DNA from 3 places in the Citrobacter europaeus genome. Region 3 is predicted to be linked to each of the others. Evidence: predicted binding sites of a transcription regulator. Region 3 holds the regulator's gene; each other region holds the start of a gene.
What was found. The regulator PhoB, encoded in region 3, activates phosphate uptake and scavenging genes when phosphate is short. The targets are predictions, from matches to a motif close to CTGTCATAAAACTGNCNNAT.

Region 1: pstS (phosphate ABC transporter substrate-binding protein PstS) is a predicted target of PhoB. The motif match lies at 2,373-2,392, and genes of this name have one in related genera.
Region 2: WHR59_RS16015 (phosphoethanolamine transferase) is a predicted target of PhoB. The motif match lies at 1,781-1,800, and genes of this name have one in related genera.

What each region holds. Positions count from the first base shown of each region.
Region 1 covers NZ_CP148084.1:5,106,135-5,111,154, reverse strand. The annotation lists gene pstA (phosphate ABC transporter permease PstA) at 1-92, opposite strand, end outside; gene pstC (phosphate ABC transporter permease PstC) at 92-1,051, opposite strand; gene pstS (phosphate ABC transporter substrate-binding protein PstS) at 1,244-2,284, opposite strand; gene glmS (glutamine--fructose-6-phosphate transaminase (isomerizing)) at 2,620-4,449, opposite strand; gene glmU (bifunctional UDP-N-acetylglucosamine diphosphorylase/glucosamine-1-phosphate N-acetyltransferase GlmU) at 4,674-5,020, opposite strand, start outside.
Region 2 covers NZ_CP148084.1:3,381,832-3,386,851, forward strand. The annotation lists gene WHR59_RS16000 (anion transporter) at 1-745, opposite strand, end outside; gene mntR (manganese-binding transcriptional regulator MntR) at 742-1,215, opposite strand; gene mntS (manganase accumulation protein MntS) at 1,402-1,530, shown strand; gene WHR59_RS16015 (phosphoethanolamine transferase) at 1,807-3,393, shown strand; gene ompX (outer membrane protein OmpX) at 3,457-3,972, opposite strand; gene rhtA (threonine/homoserine exporter RhtA) at 4,383-5,020, shown strand, end outside.
Region 3 covers NZ_CP148084.1:3,882,306-3,887,325, reverse strand. The annotation lists gene sbcC (exonuclease subunit SbcC) at 1-607, opposite strand, end outside; gene sbcD (exonuclease subunit SbcD) at 604-1,806, opposite strand; gene phoB (phosphate response regulator transcription factor PhoB) at 1,997-2,686, shown strand; gene phoR (phosphate regulon sensor histidine kinase PhoR) at 2,737-4,032, shown strand; gene brnQ (branched-chain amino acid transporter carrier protein BrnQ) at 4,438-5,020, shown strand, end outside.

The DNA.
Region 1 (5,020 bases), 1.2 Mb from region 3:
AGCGCGATGCGGTTCTTCAGGCGACGACGCGCCTGCATTTTACGGCGGGATTCCGCTAGTGCAGCGGTGTTTTGCATTTCAAGCGTAGCCATTAGCGTGCCCCCTCGTTCTTCGCAAGGCGCATGATCATGAACTTAGACGCCGCCAGTACGATGAAGGTGATCACAAACAGAATCAGACCCAGTTCCATCAACGCGGCAACGTGCAGCCCTGATTCCGCTTCGGCAAATTCATTCGCCAGCGCAGAGGTAATACTGTTGCCAGGCATGTACAGCGAGGCACTGTCGAGCTGGTAGGTGTTACCGATGATAAAGGTCACCGCCATGGTTTCACCCAGCGCGCGACCCAGACCAAGCATCACACCGCCAATCACACCGTTTTTGGTGAACGGCAGGACGATGCGCCAGATAACTTCCCAGGTAGTACAACCGATGCCGTAGGCTGACTCTTTCATCAGGACCGGCGTTTGTTCGAACACATCGCGCATAACCGCCGCAATGTACGGGATGATCATGATAGCGAGGATCACGCCAGCAGCCAGAATACCAATACCAAACGCCGGACCAGCAAACAGCGCGCCAACAAACGGAATGTTGGAAAGGATGTTCCCGACCGGTTCCTGGAAATAAGTCGCAAACAGCGGAGCAAAAATAAACAGGCCCCACATGCCGTACACGATACTTGGAATTGCCGCCAGCAGCTCAATAGCGATACCCAGCGGGCGACGCAGCCAGCCAGGTGCAAGTTCAGTCAGGAATAAAGCAATGCCGAAACTCACCGGAACGGCGATCAGCAGCGCGATAAGCGAGGTGACCAGCGTACCGTAAATCGGTACTAATGCACCGTAGATGTCGTTTGGCGCATCCCATTCTTTAGTCCACAGAAAGGAGAAGCCAAATTTCTGAATGCTTGGCCAGGAGGAGATAACCAGAGAGACAATAATGCCACCCAACATCAATAGCACAATCAGCGCAGCCAGTTTTACCAGCGCGCTGAATATCATGTCACCCTTTTTACCCGGTGGGTTAAAAGCAGGCTTGGTTGCAGCCATAAATCACTCTTTAAGTTTGGGCCAGGAAGCACGCATTTTATCGTGCTTCCCGGCTAACGTAATGCCATACCCTAAATAATTCGAATTGCAGCAAGGCGGCAAGCTTGTGGATCCCCAGGAGCATAGATTCACTATGTGACTGGAGTGAACAAGCACAGCCAACACAGCTGCGGCTCGAAGTATGACGGGTATTTAGTACAGCGCTTTACCGCTGCTGTCTTTCACGTTGGTCTTCCATGCAGCACGAATCTGCTCAACCACGCTGTCCGGCAAGCTGGCGTAATCCAGGTCATTAGCCTGTTTGCCGCCATTTTTGTACGCCCAGTCGAAGAACTTCAGCACTTCAGCGCCCTGCTCAGGTTTCTTCTGCTCTTTATGCACCAGGATGAAGGTGGTGGAAGTGATAGGCCACGCATCGTCACCTTTCTGGTTAGTCAGATCCTGAGCGAAGGTTTTGCTCCAGTCAGCGCCTTTTGCGGCATTAGCGAAGCTCTCTTCGGTCGGGCTTACCGGTTTACCATCAGCAGAGACCAGCTTGGTGTACGCCAGGTTGTTCTGCTTAGCGTAAGCGTACTCAACGTAGCCGATAGAGCCCGGCAGACGCTGGACGAACGCGGCGATACCGTCGTTACCTTTACCGCCCAGACCGGTCGGCCAGTTAACGGTAGAGCCGGAACCAATTTTAGATTTCCACTCTTCGTTCACTTTTGCCAGATAGCTGGTGAAGACAAAGGACGTACCGGAACCGTCAGCACGACGCACAACGGCGATATTCTGCGAAGGCAGCTTCAGACCCGGGTTCAGTTTGGTGATGGCTTCATCATCCCACTTCTTAATTTTACCGAGGTAGATGTCGCCGAGCGTTTTACCGTCCAGCACCAGCTCGCCGGATTTCAGGCCAGGGATGTTGACTGCCAGTACCACACCACCGATAACGGTCGGGAACTGGAACAGGCCTTCTTGATTGAGTTTTTCGTCAGACAGCGGCGCATCTGAAGCACCGAAATCAACGGTATTCGCAGTGATTTGTTTTACACCACCGGAGGAGCCGATACCCTGGTAGTTTACTTTGCTACCGGTCTCTTTCTGATAGGTATCTGCCCATTTGGCATACACTGGCGCAGGGAAGGTTGCACCTGCACCTGTCAGGCTCGCTGCTGCAAACGCAGAGAACGCGCTCATGGATAAGGTCGCGGCGACAACAGTTGCGACAGTGGTACGCATAACTTTCATAATGTCTCCTGCACGGTTTTCGTAAATCGTTGTTTGAGTTGCTACTGTGAGCAAAATAGGACAAACAGGTGACAGTTAAATGTACGAAATATGACAGTTTTATGACAACGAAAAATACGTGAAGTTTCTCAGATAAAAATGCATTTAAAACAAAATGTTAGTCATTACCATGACAATAACATTTCGCTAAAATTTTCTTTTTATGACACTGCAAACAGTAGCTGAAGATGACGGTTTGTCACATAAAACAGGCGGGATAATTGATTAAAAACAGAACAAGCGAAAAAATAATGCCCCGCTTGTAGCAGGGCATTTTCAGTTCAGTTAAGTACGGATTACTCTACGGTAACCGACTTCGCCAGGTTACGCGGCTGGTCCACGTCGGTGCCTTTAATCAGCGCCACATGATACGCCAGCAGCTGCAGCGGAACGGTGTAGAAGATTGGTGCAATTACCTCTTCCACATGCGGCATCTCAATGATGTGCATGTTTTCACTGCTGGTAAAGCCAGCATCCTGGTCAGCAAAGACGTACAGCTGGCCGCCACGGGCGCGAACTTCTTCAATGTTGGATTTCAGTTTTTCCAGCAGTTCGTTGTTCGGTGCCACGACGATAACCGGCATATCAGCGTCAATCAGCGCCAGTGGACCGTGCTTCAGTTCACCTGCGGCATACGCTTCAGCGTGAATATAAGAAATCTCTTTCAGCTTCAGCGCGCCTTCCAGCGCAATTGGGTACTGATCGCCACGACCAAGGAACAGCGCATGGTGTTTGTCAGAGAAACCTTCAGCCAGAGCGGCAATGCGTTTGTCCTGAGACAGCATCTGCTCAATACGACTCGGCAGCGCCTGCAGTCCGTGAACGATTTCCTGCTCAATAGACGCATCCAGGCCTTTCAGACGAGACAGTTTCGCCACCAGCATCAGCAGAACGGTCAGTTGCGTGGTAAAGGCTTTCGTGGAGGCCACACCGATTTCGGTACCGGCATTGGTCATCATCGCCAGATCGGATTCACGCACCAGAGAAGATCCCGGGACGTTACAGATAGCCAGCGAGCCCAGATAGCCCAACTCTTTAGATAAGCGCAGACCCGCCAGGGTATCCGCCGTTTCACCAGACTGGGAAAGGGTGATCATCAGGCTGTTACGACGCACGGCAGATTTGCGATAGCGGAACTCAGAAGCGATTTCGACATCACAAGGAATACCCGCCAGCGATTCAAACCAGTAGCGCGATACCATACCTGAGTTGTACGACGTACCGCAGGCGATAATCTGGATATGCTCAACCTGCGACAGCAGCTTGTTGGCATGCGAACCCAGCTCGCTTAAATCCACTTCACCGTGGCTAATGCGCCCGGTCAGCGTATTTTTAATTGCGTTCGGCTGTTCGTAGATCTCTTTCTGCATGTAGTGGCGATAAATACCTTTTTCGCCCGCATCGTATTGCAGATTAGATTCGATATCCTGACGTTTCACTTCCGCGCCAGACTTGTCGAAAATGGTAACCGAACGACGGGTCACTTCCGCAATGTCACCCTCTTCCAGGAAGATAAAGCGACGGGTTACCGGCAGCAGCGCCAACTGATCGGAAGCGATAAAGTTCTCACCCATACCCAGCCCAATCACCAGCGGGCTACCAGAACGAGCGGCCAGCAGGGTTTCCGGGTTACGGGTATCCATGATCACCGTGCCGTAGGCACCGCGCAGCTGCGGAATAGTACGCAGCACGGCTTCACGCAGCGTACCACCCTGTTCCAGTTCCCAGTGCACCAGGTGAGCAATCACTTCGGTGTCTGTTTCAGAAACAAAGGTGTAACCACGGGTTTTCAGCAGTTCACGCAGCGGTTCATGGTTTTCAATGATGCCGTTATGCACCACGACAATGTGTTCAGAAACATGAGGATGCGCGTTCGCTTCTGAAGGTTCGCCGTGTGTCGCCCAACGGGTATGAGCGATACCTGTCCCACCATGCAGCGGATGTTCTTCCGCAGCAGCAGTCAGCATCTGCACTTTACCCAGACGACGCAGACGGGTCATATTGCCTTCAGCATCGACAACGGCCAGACCAGCAGAGTCATAACCACGATATTCCAGACGACGTAAACCTTCGAGAAGGATTTCAGCTACATCACGCTGCGCGATAGCGCCAACAATTCCACACATATTTTTTGATTCCGAATTTAGGCATTGTGCCTGTCGTTGTCGCTGACCTGTATTTGCCCTTTCCGGGCGCCCCGAGCCTTGTAGAGAGTGGGGTTATTTTTTTAGGTACTGCTTGTTGAGCGGAGGATTATATTATCCCCTCATCTCTTGTCTGCCTGATGGCGCTCACGCTTATAAGGCCTACAGAACGTCACCGCACGTAGGCCGCCATCCGGCAAAATAAATTACTTCTTCTTCACCGGACGCTGCCAGCCCTGTTTATGGACCTGAGGTACACGGCTTAATACCAGTTCGTTATCGGCAACATTACGCGTTACGGTAGTTCCTGCGGCAATCGTCGCACCTTTACCCACGGTGACAGGCGCCACCAGCTGAGTATCAGAACCCACAAACACATCATCACCAATAATGGTTTTAAACTTATTGGCACCATCGTAGTTGCAGGTGATCGTACCCGCGCCGATGTTCACGTTATCGCCAATTTCCGCATCGCCCAGATAGGTCAGGTGACCGGCTTTGGAGCCTTTACCCAGACGCGCTTTTTTCATTTCGACAAAGTTACCCACGTGCG
Region 2 (5,020 bases), 500 kb from region 3:
GCAACGTCCAGTCCACGCTGAGGATCACGCGGCGAGCCAGCACCATGAAACCTGCCGCCACAACCGCCAGGCCCCACAGCCCATGTTTTAACTCCAGTGCCGTCAGGAAGATGATATACAACGCAAGACAGCCCCACACCAGGCGCGGTTGCCAGTCAGGCGCGCACGTACCGGTATGATAGTGCAAGGCTTTGTGTGGGAAACTGAACCAGCACAGCACCACCAGCGTCAGCATCATGGCCCCCGCAAGCGGTGCCATTTGCCAGATAAACGCGCTAAACGATAAGCCTGAGCGTCCCCACATCAGAATGTTTTGTGGATTGCCTATTGGCGTGAGTAACGATCCGGCGTTTACCGCCAGCGCCTCAAAGATAATCAGGCGATTCACCGGAATGGCGCACAATTTTTTCAGGGTGATGGTCAGCGGAACCACAATAAACAGCGCAACATCGTTGGTCAGAAACGTCGACAGCAGCGCCGCCGCCAGCACCATAAATATCGCCAATTGGCGTTCAGTATTGAAGCGGCGGGTCATCTTGCGCCCTAACACATCGAAGTAACCGCTTAGCTCCACCCCTTTGGTCAGTAACATCAGCCCGCTAAGCGTGATAATCGTGTGCCAGTCAATCGCCCCCGGCCACGACCGGGGCGCAAATGGCGTAAACAGGCTTAGTACAATCCCGACGATGATTAACAACTGAAAAAAACGATCGCGCTGTAGGGCGCGTAATAAAGGAAAACTCATTCAGAGCCTGTTCCTTGCTGTTGCGTAAACCGGCTAAAAGCTTCCAGCGTTTCCTTACTGACGTGGTGCTCCATTCCCTCAGCGTCGCGACGGGCAATTTCCGGGCTGATACCTAACATCAACAGGAAATTCTCTACAATCTGATGACGCTCCCGACTCTCCTGAGCCAGTCGCTCACCTTCTGCGGTTAAAAACACGCCTCGCCAGGGGATCATTTCAATCAATCCGACTGAAGCAAGACGCTTAAGCATTTTAGCAACCGTCGGCTGGGAAACCCCAAGCCGCGCGGCCATATCTACCTGGCGCGCTTCACCAACCTCAATAATGAGATCGGAAATCAGCTCTACGTAGTCATCAATCAGCTCACGGCGATGTGCCTCCCGGACCTGACGAAATCCTTCAACGTGTTCTTCGACATTCACCAATTGCGTCACTTTTTTTGTTGTTGGCGTACCTGCGCGACGACTCATTATGCTTCCTCGTTCCTGTGACGCGTTAACGGCATCTGATTAGAGAGCGCTCATTGTAAACCAGAGTTGCGTGGGCACAAAAAATTAACGTTTTAGCAATAGCTATATAATATAGCCTGTGCTATATCTGTATATAATAAAGACATCCCTCAAGGACTGATGGGATCGTGAAGTCAGGAGGTTTATATGAATGAATTTAAGAGGTGTATACGCGTGTTTAGCCACTCTCCCTTTAAAGTACGGTTAATGCTTATCTCTATGCTGTGCGACATGATTAACAGCAAACCAGAGCAGGATAAACCTTCAGAAAAATAATGCGGCGTCGCGGTACGCCGCTTCTTTTTCCTGCCGTAACACGGATACGGCGATCGTTTTCCTGCCAATAACCCTTCTTTTTGTCAGTTTTGCCACGTCCCTCGCAAAACAATTTCTTTGTAGTAGTTGACCTTCTCCTGCGCACACTCTATCTTTTCGCAGCCCTGCGTATATTGCGGCTCGCGGATGCGGACCCTATCCCTCTTCTCGCTCTCTCAGGCAGGCAATGACCCTTAGCGCCAGGGTAAGCACATGGCGTTTTTGTAACAGTGGCATATGAATTTAACCCTCAAAGATTCAATCATTGCTCGTAGCCGGGCAATTAGTCCGTGGACTGGCCTCTATTTCTTACAGTCTCTGCTGATCAACCTTGCGCTGGGCTATCCACTTAGCCTGCTCTATAGCGTTGCTTTCACCTGTATATTGATGCTGCTGTGGCGTAGCGCGCCGCGCGTGCAGAAAGCACTGATTGGCATTTGTTCATTCATTGCGGCAATGTACTTTCCGTTCGGCCAGGCTTATGGTGCGCCGAACTTCAATACCTTGCTGGCGCTGCACTCAACCAATATGGAAGAGTCTACTGAAATCCTGACCATCTTCCCCTGGTACAGTTATCTGGTTGGGGTATTTATTTTCGCCCTCGGCGTTATCGCCATACGCCGTAAAAAAGATGTACAGCAACGTGGCTGGAACAAGTTCGACAGCGTTTGTTTGCTGTTCAGCGTTGTCGCGTTCTTTGTTACCCCAGTGCAAAACCTGGCCTGGGGCGGCGTGTTCAAGCTGAAAGACACTGGCTATCCGGTTTTCCGCTTTGCCAAGGACGTTATCGTCAATAACAACGAAGTGCTCGATGAACAAGAGCGTATGGCGAAACTGTCGAGCGTAAAAGACAGCTGGACGGTAACCGCCGTCAAGCCGAAGTATCACACCTACGTCGTGGTGATCGGCGAAAGCGCCCGCCGCGATGCGTTAGGCGCGTTTGGCGGCCACTGGGATAACACCCCGTTTGCCAGCTCCGTTAACGGCTACATCTTCGCGGATTACATTGCGGCAAGCGGTTCGACGCAAAAATCACTCGGCCTGACGCTGAATCGGGTGGTCGACAATAAGCCCCAGTTCCAGGATAACTTTGTCACCCTGGCCAACCGAGCGGGATTCCAGACGTGGTGGTTTTCCAATCAGGGACAGATTGGTGAATACGATACGGCCATCGCCAGCATCGCGAAACGCGCTGATGAAGTTCAGTTTCTCAAAAGCGGTGATTTCGAAGCGGATAAAAACACCCGTGACGAAGCGCTGTTGAAGATGACCGCCCAGGTGCTGGCAACCGAGCGCACCCAGCCACAGCTCATCGTGCTGCATTTAATGGGCTCACATCCACAGGCCTGCGACCGTACGCAGGGTAAATACGAGACCTTCGTCCAGTCAAAAGAGACATCCTGCTACCTGTACACCATGACTCAGACGGATGACCTGCTGCGTCAGCTATACGATCAGCTACGTAACAGCGGTACCAGCTTCTCGATGGTCTATTTTTCCGATCATGGCCTCGCGTTTAAAGAGCGAGGAAAAGAGGTGCAGTACCTGGCGCATGACGATCAGTTCCAGCAGAATTTCCAGGTGCCTTTCATGGTGCTGTCGAGCGATGATAAAGCGCATCGGGTGATTAAAGCCCGTCGCTCTGCGAATGATTTCCTCAGCTTTTTCTCACAGTGGACAGGGATAAGCGCAAAGGAAATTACCAACAGCTACCGCTTTATTTCAGAGAAAAAGGCCGGCCCGGTGTACATCACCAACTTCAAACTGCAGAAGGTGGATTACAACCATCTTGGTACCGATATCTTTGAGACCAAATCTCGTTAATCTCTAAATTACACGCAAAAAAAATCCGCCCTAAAAGGCGGATTTTTCATATCACCGGAGTGATTAGAAGCGGTAACCCACGCCAGCGATCCAGGTGCCAACGTCAACGCTACGAATACGGCTCTGCTCGTAGGAGAAGTCCAGAGCAACGTTTTCGATCGGGTTGAACTGCAGACCAGCACCGTAAGAGAAACCGTAGTCGCTGGTGGTGTGGTTGTCAGCCGGGGATGCTGCGTTCTGGAATTTACCGTAACCAACACCCACTACACCGTAGATGCTTGCCCAGTCGTTCAGACGGTAAGCCGGACCAGCAGTGATGCCGTAGTACTGGGTTTTGTTGTAGTCGCCAGAAGCATCGGTACGATCTTTTTCAGTGTAAGTGAAGGAACCGATAACACCCAGCGGGTTGTTGTCCTGCTCGTAGCGATACTTCAGGTTGAAACCGTTCATTTTGTTCGCTGCGCCCTGAGCATCGCTCTGAGCGTAACCACCGGTAACGGTAGAAGTAGCAGCTACTGCAGTACCTGCGGAGAAAGCCAGAACAGCGGCCAGTGCTGAAAGACATGCAATTTTTTTCATAACCACCTCAAATGTGCTTCAAGTAAATCTTAAGTTTTAAATATACCAAAAATTGATGGGAAACTCTTTGCGATTCGCGATGTCTAACGGGGTCTTTCATGTAACAGAACATTTCAGAAACCCGCTATCTCTTTCAATTAACATCACTTTTCTAACGTAAAATGCCATTATTGCGCGCACAATATGGCACATTCATCCAGATTAATCCTAATCACACAGATTATTAATCCATCATTTTCATGCCATTGTACGGAACTGAGCAATTTTTTTTTCAACGAATAGTCAACCAGCGATGTGTATTTCCATTACACTCGCTGTTTTACTTTTCTATACATAAAGTCATCCGTGTCGTAGCAAAACTGCAACGTCGCGCAGATGAAGGCGTGTAATCATCATTGACAGGAGAAAGGATGCCGGGGTCGTCACGTAAAGCGCCAGTCTGGTTGCCTATTTTGGTTTTGCTCATTGCTATGTCATCCATTCAAAGCGGAGCATCTCTGGCGAAATCGCTGTTCCCGCTCGTTGGCGCGCCGGGCGTTACCGCGTTGCGCCTTGCGTTGGGCACCCTCATCCTTATCGCCTTCTTTAAACCCTGGCGTTTGCGATTCGCCAAAGAACAGCGCCTGCCCCTGCTGTTTTATGGCCTGTCTCTGGGCGGGATGAACTATCTCTTCTACCTGTCAATCCAGACCGTGCCATTGGGAATTGCCGTGGCGCTGGAGTTTACCGGTCCGCTCGCGGTAGCGCTGTTTTCATCCCGGCGTCCGGTGGATTTCATCTGGGTTGCACTGGCTGTTCTCGGGCTGTGGTTCCTGCTGCCGTTAGGTCAGGACGTTTCTCACGTGGATTTAACCGGCGCCGCGCTGGCGCTGGGGGCTGGCGCCTGTTGGGCAATCTATATTCTTACCGGGCAGCGTGCAGGCGCGGAACATGGTCCGGCGACCGTTGCGGTTGGGTCATTAATTGCGGCGCTGGTTTTTGTCCCCATCGGCGCGATCCAGGCTGGAGATGCCCTGTGGCACTGGTCCATTCTGCCGTTAGGCCTCGC
Region 3 (5,020 bases):
GTTTTTCCAGCGCCGTACGCGCTGATTTGTGTTTTTCAAACACCATCGCGGAAATTTGGCCGTAGATCTCAGTGCCGGTTAGCTCTTCCAGCAGCTCGGCGCGCTCTTTCGGTTTGGCATTAAGAAATGCGGCGAACTGCCCCTGAGACAGCAGCATCGAACGGGTAAAACGACCGTAATCCAGCCCGGTAAGCTCGGCGGTCATCTCCAGCTTGTCTTTGACTTTATCGGCGAGGATTTTACCATCGGCGCAGCGGGCCAGTTCTACGCGCGGGACCTGCAGGTTGCCCTCAGGCTGGTTGCGTGCCCGGTTCTGACTCCAGAAAGCGCGGTAGGCTTCGCCCCGCACCTCAAATTCGACCTCGGCCAGACACTCTGCGGTGTCGCGGGTCATCAGGTCGTTTTGCGACTGTGACACGGTATTCAGGCGTGGCGTTTCGTGGTACAGCGCAAGGCAAATCGCGTCCAGCAGGGTGGTTTTCCCCGCCCCCGTTGGTCCGGTGATGGCAAACAGCCCGTTGCTGGCAAAAGGCTCGGCGGTAAAATCGACTTTCCATTCTCCCTTCAGGGAGTTGAGGTTTTTCAGGCGCAGGCTGAGAATTTTCATGCTTCAGCCTCCCCGGCAAGCGTGTGCAAGGTTGCGCTAAACAGCTGGTTAAGCCGCTCACGCTGTGGTTCTTCGAGTTCTTCCAGCGCCAGACGGCGGTCAAAAACTTCCGCCACACTCAGTTCACTTAACGTTTCACGCCGTTCATTGGCCATGATACGTTCGCGCTGTTCCCGGCTGCGGCGCACCAGTAACACCTCTACCGGTAAATCTTCGGTTAAGGCCTGGATTTTGCGCTGCATATCATGCAGATAGTCGTCGGTGGTGATTTCAATATCCAGCCACACCGGCGGCTCTTGCTGCATGTCGCGCCACTGGTCAAGCTGGGCGGTAATGGCGGCTAAATCGCCTTTCAGTACTGCAAGCTGCTGCGTGACCGGGACGGTGAGATTTTCAACGGCGCTGAGTTTCCCCGCTTCAAAGCTCACCAGATGTACACATTTGTTTTTGCCGCACTCGTCAAAACTGAGCGCAATCGGCGAACCGCAGTAGCGGATATGTTCCGTGCCGCCGATAACCTGCGCCCGGTGAATATGTCCCAGCGCGATGTAGTCCGCTGGTGGGAAGTTTTGTGCCGGGAAGGCGTCCAGCGTACCGATATAAATGTCACGTACGGCGTCACTTTTACTGGCGCCGACGGTGGTCAAATGTCCGGTCGCAATGATGGGGATATTCCGATCGCCGCGCAGCGTACAGGCGTCCTGATACTGCTGCTGGTAATAATCAGTAATCGCGCCCAGCAAATGCTGCTGTTTTTCTTGTCCTGTCAGTCCAGCCTGGCTGGTGATGATGTCGCGCGGACGTAAAAAAGGAACCGGACACAGGATTGCCCCCGGGGTGCCGTCGCGTTGTAGCAGAATTTGCGGCGCATGGCCGGCGCTGGCAACGACCGTGGTGTTGAGAAATGCCAGAATGTCGCGAGATTCATTGAGCGTGGCGACGGAGTCGTGGTTACCTGCCAGCACCACCAGATGACAGCCGGTTTGCTGCAAATTGACGACAAAGCGGTTATACAGCTCTCGGGCATAGCTTGGCGGTGAGCCAGTATCGAAAATATCGCCTGCCACAATTATGGCATCCACCTGCTGGGATTGCGCCGTTTCCAGCAGCCAGTCGAGAAAGGCCTGATGTTCAGCGGCGCGGCTCTTGCTGTAGAAATTTTGGCCCAGATGCCAGTCAGACGTGTGAAGGATACGCATAAGAGTTCCATGACGATAAAACAATGGCGGGGATTATAACCCTGTAAGGACGTTAATATCTTGTCTCCGGGCTGTCATAATTCACCGGGCTGCGTTAAACCTGGGCTATCTTTTCATAAATCTGTCATAAAACTGACGCATAATGGCACTGTATTGATGGCAAACGATTTAATTATAAACAGGGCAAATCATGGCGAGACGTATTCTGGTCGTAGAAGATGAAGCTCCAATTCGTGAAATGGTCTGCTTCGTGCTCGAGCAAAACGGATTTCAACCCGTTGAAGCCGAAGACTATGACAGTGCTGTGAACCAACTCAATGAACCCTGGCCGGATCTCGTCTTACTTGACTGGATGCTTCCCGGCGGCTCGGGTCTGCAGTTTATTAAACATCTCAAGCGCGAAGCGATGACGCGGGACATCCCTGTGATGATGCTGACGGCGAGAGGTGAAGAGGAAGACCGCGTTCGGGGTCTGGAAACCGGCGCGGATGACTATATTACCAAGCCGTTTTCTCCCAAGGAGCTGGTGGCGCGTATTAAAGCGGTTCTGCGTCGTATTTCCCCGATGGCGGTGGAAGAGGTTATTGAGATGCAGGGGCTAAGCCTTGATCCGACCTCGCATCGCGTGATGACCGGCGAGGATCCGCTGGATATGGGGCCGACCGAATTCAAACTGTTGCACTTCTTTATGACTCACCCTGAGCGTGTCTACAGCCGTGAACAACTCCTCAATCATGTCTGGGGAACCAATGTCTACGTGGAAGACCGGACAGTGGATGTGCATATCCGCCGCTTACGTAAAGCGCTGGAGCACAGCGGACACGATCGTATGGTGCAGACGGTTCGCGGGACGGGATATCGTTTTTCGACCCGCTTCTGACTGACAAGAATCATGGCCTGATGGAGTAGGCCGTAAATGGAGTAAGACGTTTGCTAGAACGATTGTCATGGAAAAGGTTGGTACTGGAGCTGATCCTGTGCTGCATACCGGCATTTATCCTTAGCGCTTTTTTCGGTTACCTGCCCTGGTTTTTACTGGCGTCGGTAACGGGCCTGCTTATCTGGCATTTCTGGAATCTATTACGTTTGTCCTGGTGGCTATGGGTCGACAGAAGCATGACGCCGCCGCCGGGGCGAGGCAGTTGGGAGCCGCTGTTATATGGGCTGCATCAAATGCAGCTTCGCAACAAAAAGCGCCGTCGAGAACTGGGTAACCTGATTAAACGTTTTCGCAGCGGGGCGGAATCGCTACCCGACGCGGTGGTGTTGACCACCGAAGAAGGCGGTATCTTCTGGTGTAACGGACTGGCTCAGCAGGTTCTGGGACTGCGCTGGCCGGACGATAGCGGGCAAAATATTCTTAACCTGCTTCGCTATCCGGAATTCACACAATATCTGAAAACGCGCGACTTTAGCCGGCCTATCAATCTGGTGCTCAATACCGGACGGCATCTGGAAATTCGCGTGATGCCCTACACCGATAAGCAACTGCTGATGGTGGCGCGCGACGTTACCCAGATGCACCAACTTGAAGGTTCACGACGTAACTTTTTTGCCAACGCCAGCCATGAGCTGCGTACGCCGCTGACGGTGTTACAGGGTTACCTGGAAATGATGCAGGAGCATCCGCTGGAAGGGACGACGCGTGAAAAAGCGCTGCATACCATGCGTGAACAAACGTACCGCATGGAAGGACTGGTGAAACAGCTGCTGACGCTGTCAAAAATTGAGGCTGCACCGACGTTGCAACTGAATGAGAAGGTCGATGTACCCATGATGCTGCGCGTAGTTGAGCATGAAGCGCAGACGCTGAGCCAGCAAAAACATACGTTTACCTTTGATGTTGATAACAGCCTGAACGTGCGGGGTAACGAGGAACAGTTGCGTAGCGCTATCTCGAATCTCGTCTACAACGCAGTAAACCACACGCCTGCGGGAACGCACATTACCGTACGCTGGCAGCATGTGGCGTCGGGGGCGGAGTTTTGTGTGGAAGATAACGGTCCGGGCATTGCCGCCGAGCATATTCCACGTTTGACCGAACGTTTTTACCGAGTGGATAAAGCGCGATCGCGGCAAACAGGCGGTAGCGGGCTGGGTCTGGCCATCGTGAAGCATGCGCTGCATCATCACGACAGCCGCTTGAATATCGAAAGCGAACCAGGTCAGGGGACGCGATTTAGTTTCGTGATCCCAGAACGTTTGATTGCCAAAAGTAACGGTTAAAGCACATTCGTAAGATTAACTTTCCAAAAGCCAGCACAAGCTGGCTTTTTCCATGCGGTCAATATATGACTCCTGAATTTTACGACGTTTGATTGTTTTTTGTTCGAACTATTACCCATACCTTTTTCCATGAAATGGTGTTTTGTGCTAACCCAATTTTTCATATCGCTATATTGTTCTGGTTTTTGGATCCCACCTTGCTTTAAAACGTTATAAGCGTTTAAATTGCGCTCCAGGTGCTGTCATACCGACTGCATTTGCGCGGTAAATCGAAAAACTATTCTTCGCCGCGCCAGCTCGGGAGTGTTTCCCGCTGGAATTGAGCAAAAATGCCGCTGTATTGTCCCCCAGGGAAAGGCAAAAATTTATTATTTTCAACACCACATCCACAGGCAGTAAGACTTTATGACCCATCAGTTAAAATCGCGCGATATTATCGCTTTGGGATTTATGACATTTGCACTGTTCGTTGGTGCAGGTAACATCATCTTCCCCCCAATGGTTGGTTTGCAGGCAGGTGAACACGTCTGGACTGCGGCTTTTGGCTTTTTGATTACCGCCGTTGGTTTGCCGGTGCTTACCGTTGTCGCGCTGGCGAAAGTCGGTGGTGGTGTGGACCGACTGAGCACGCCTATCGGTAAAGTCGCCGGTCTGCTGCTGGCGACCGTTTGCTATCTGGCAGTTGGGCCGTTATTTGCTACTCCACGTACCGCGACGGTCTCTTTCGAAGTCGGGATTGCACCGCTGACCGGTGACTCTGCGTTGCCGCTGTTTATCTATAGCGTTATCTATTTCGCGATTGTCATTCTGGTTTCACTGTATCCGGGTAAACTGCTGGATACGGTTGGTAATTTCCTGGCGCCGCTGAAAATTCTGGCGCTGGTGGTACTGTCTGTCGCTGCAATTGTCTGGCCAGCGGGCCCGATCAGTAATGCGATGGAGGCCTATCAAACTGCGGCGTTTTCTAATGGCTTCGTGAACGGGTATC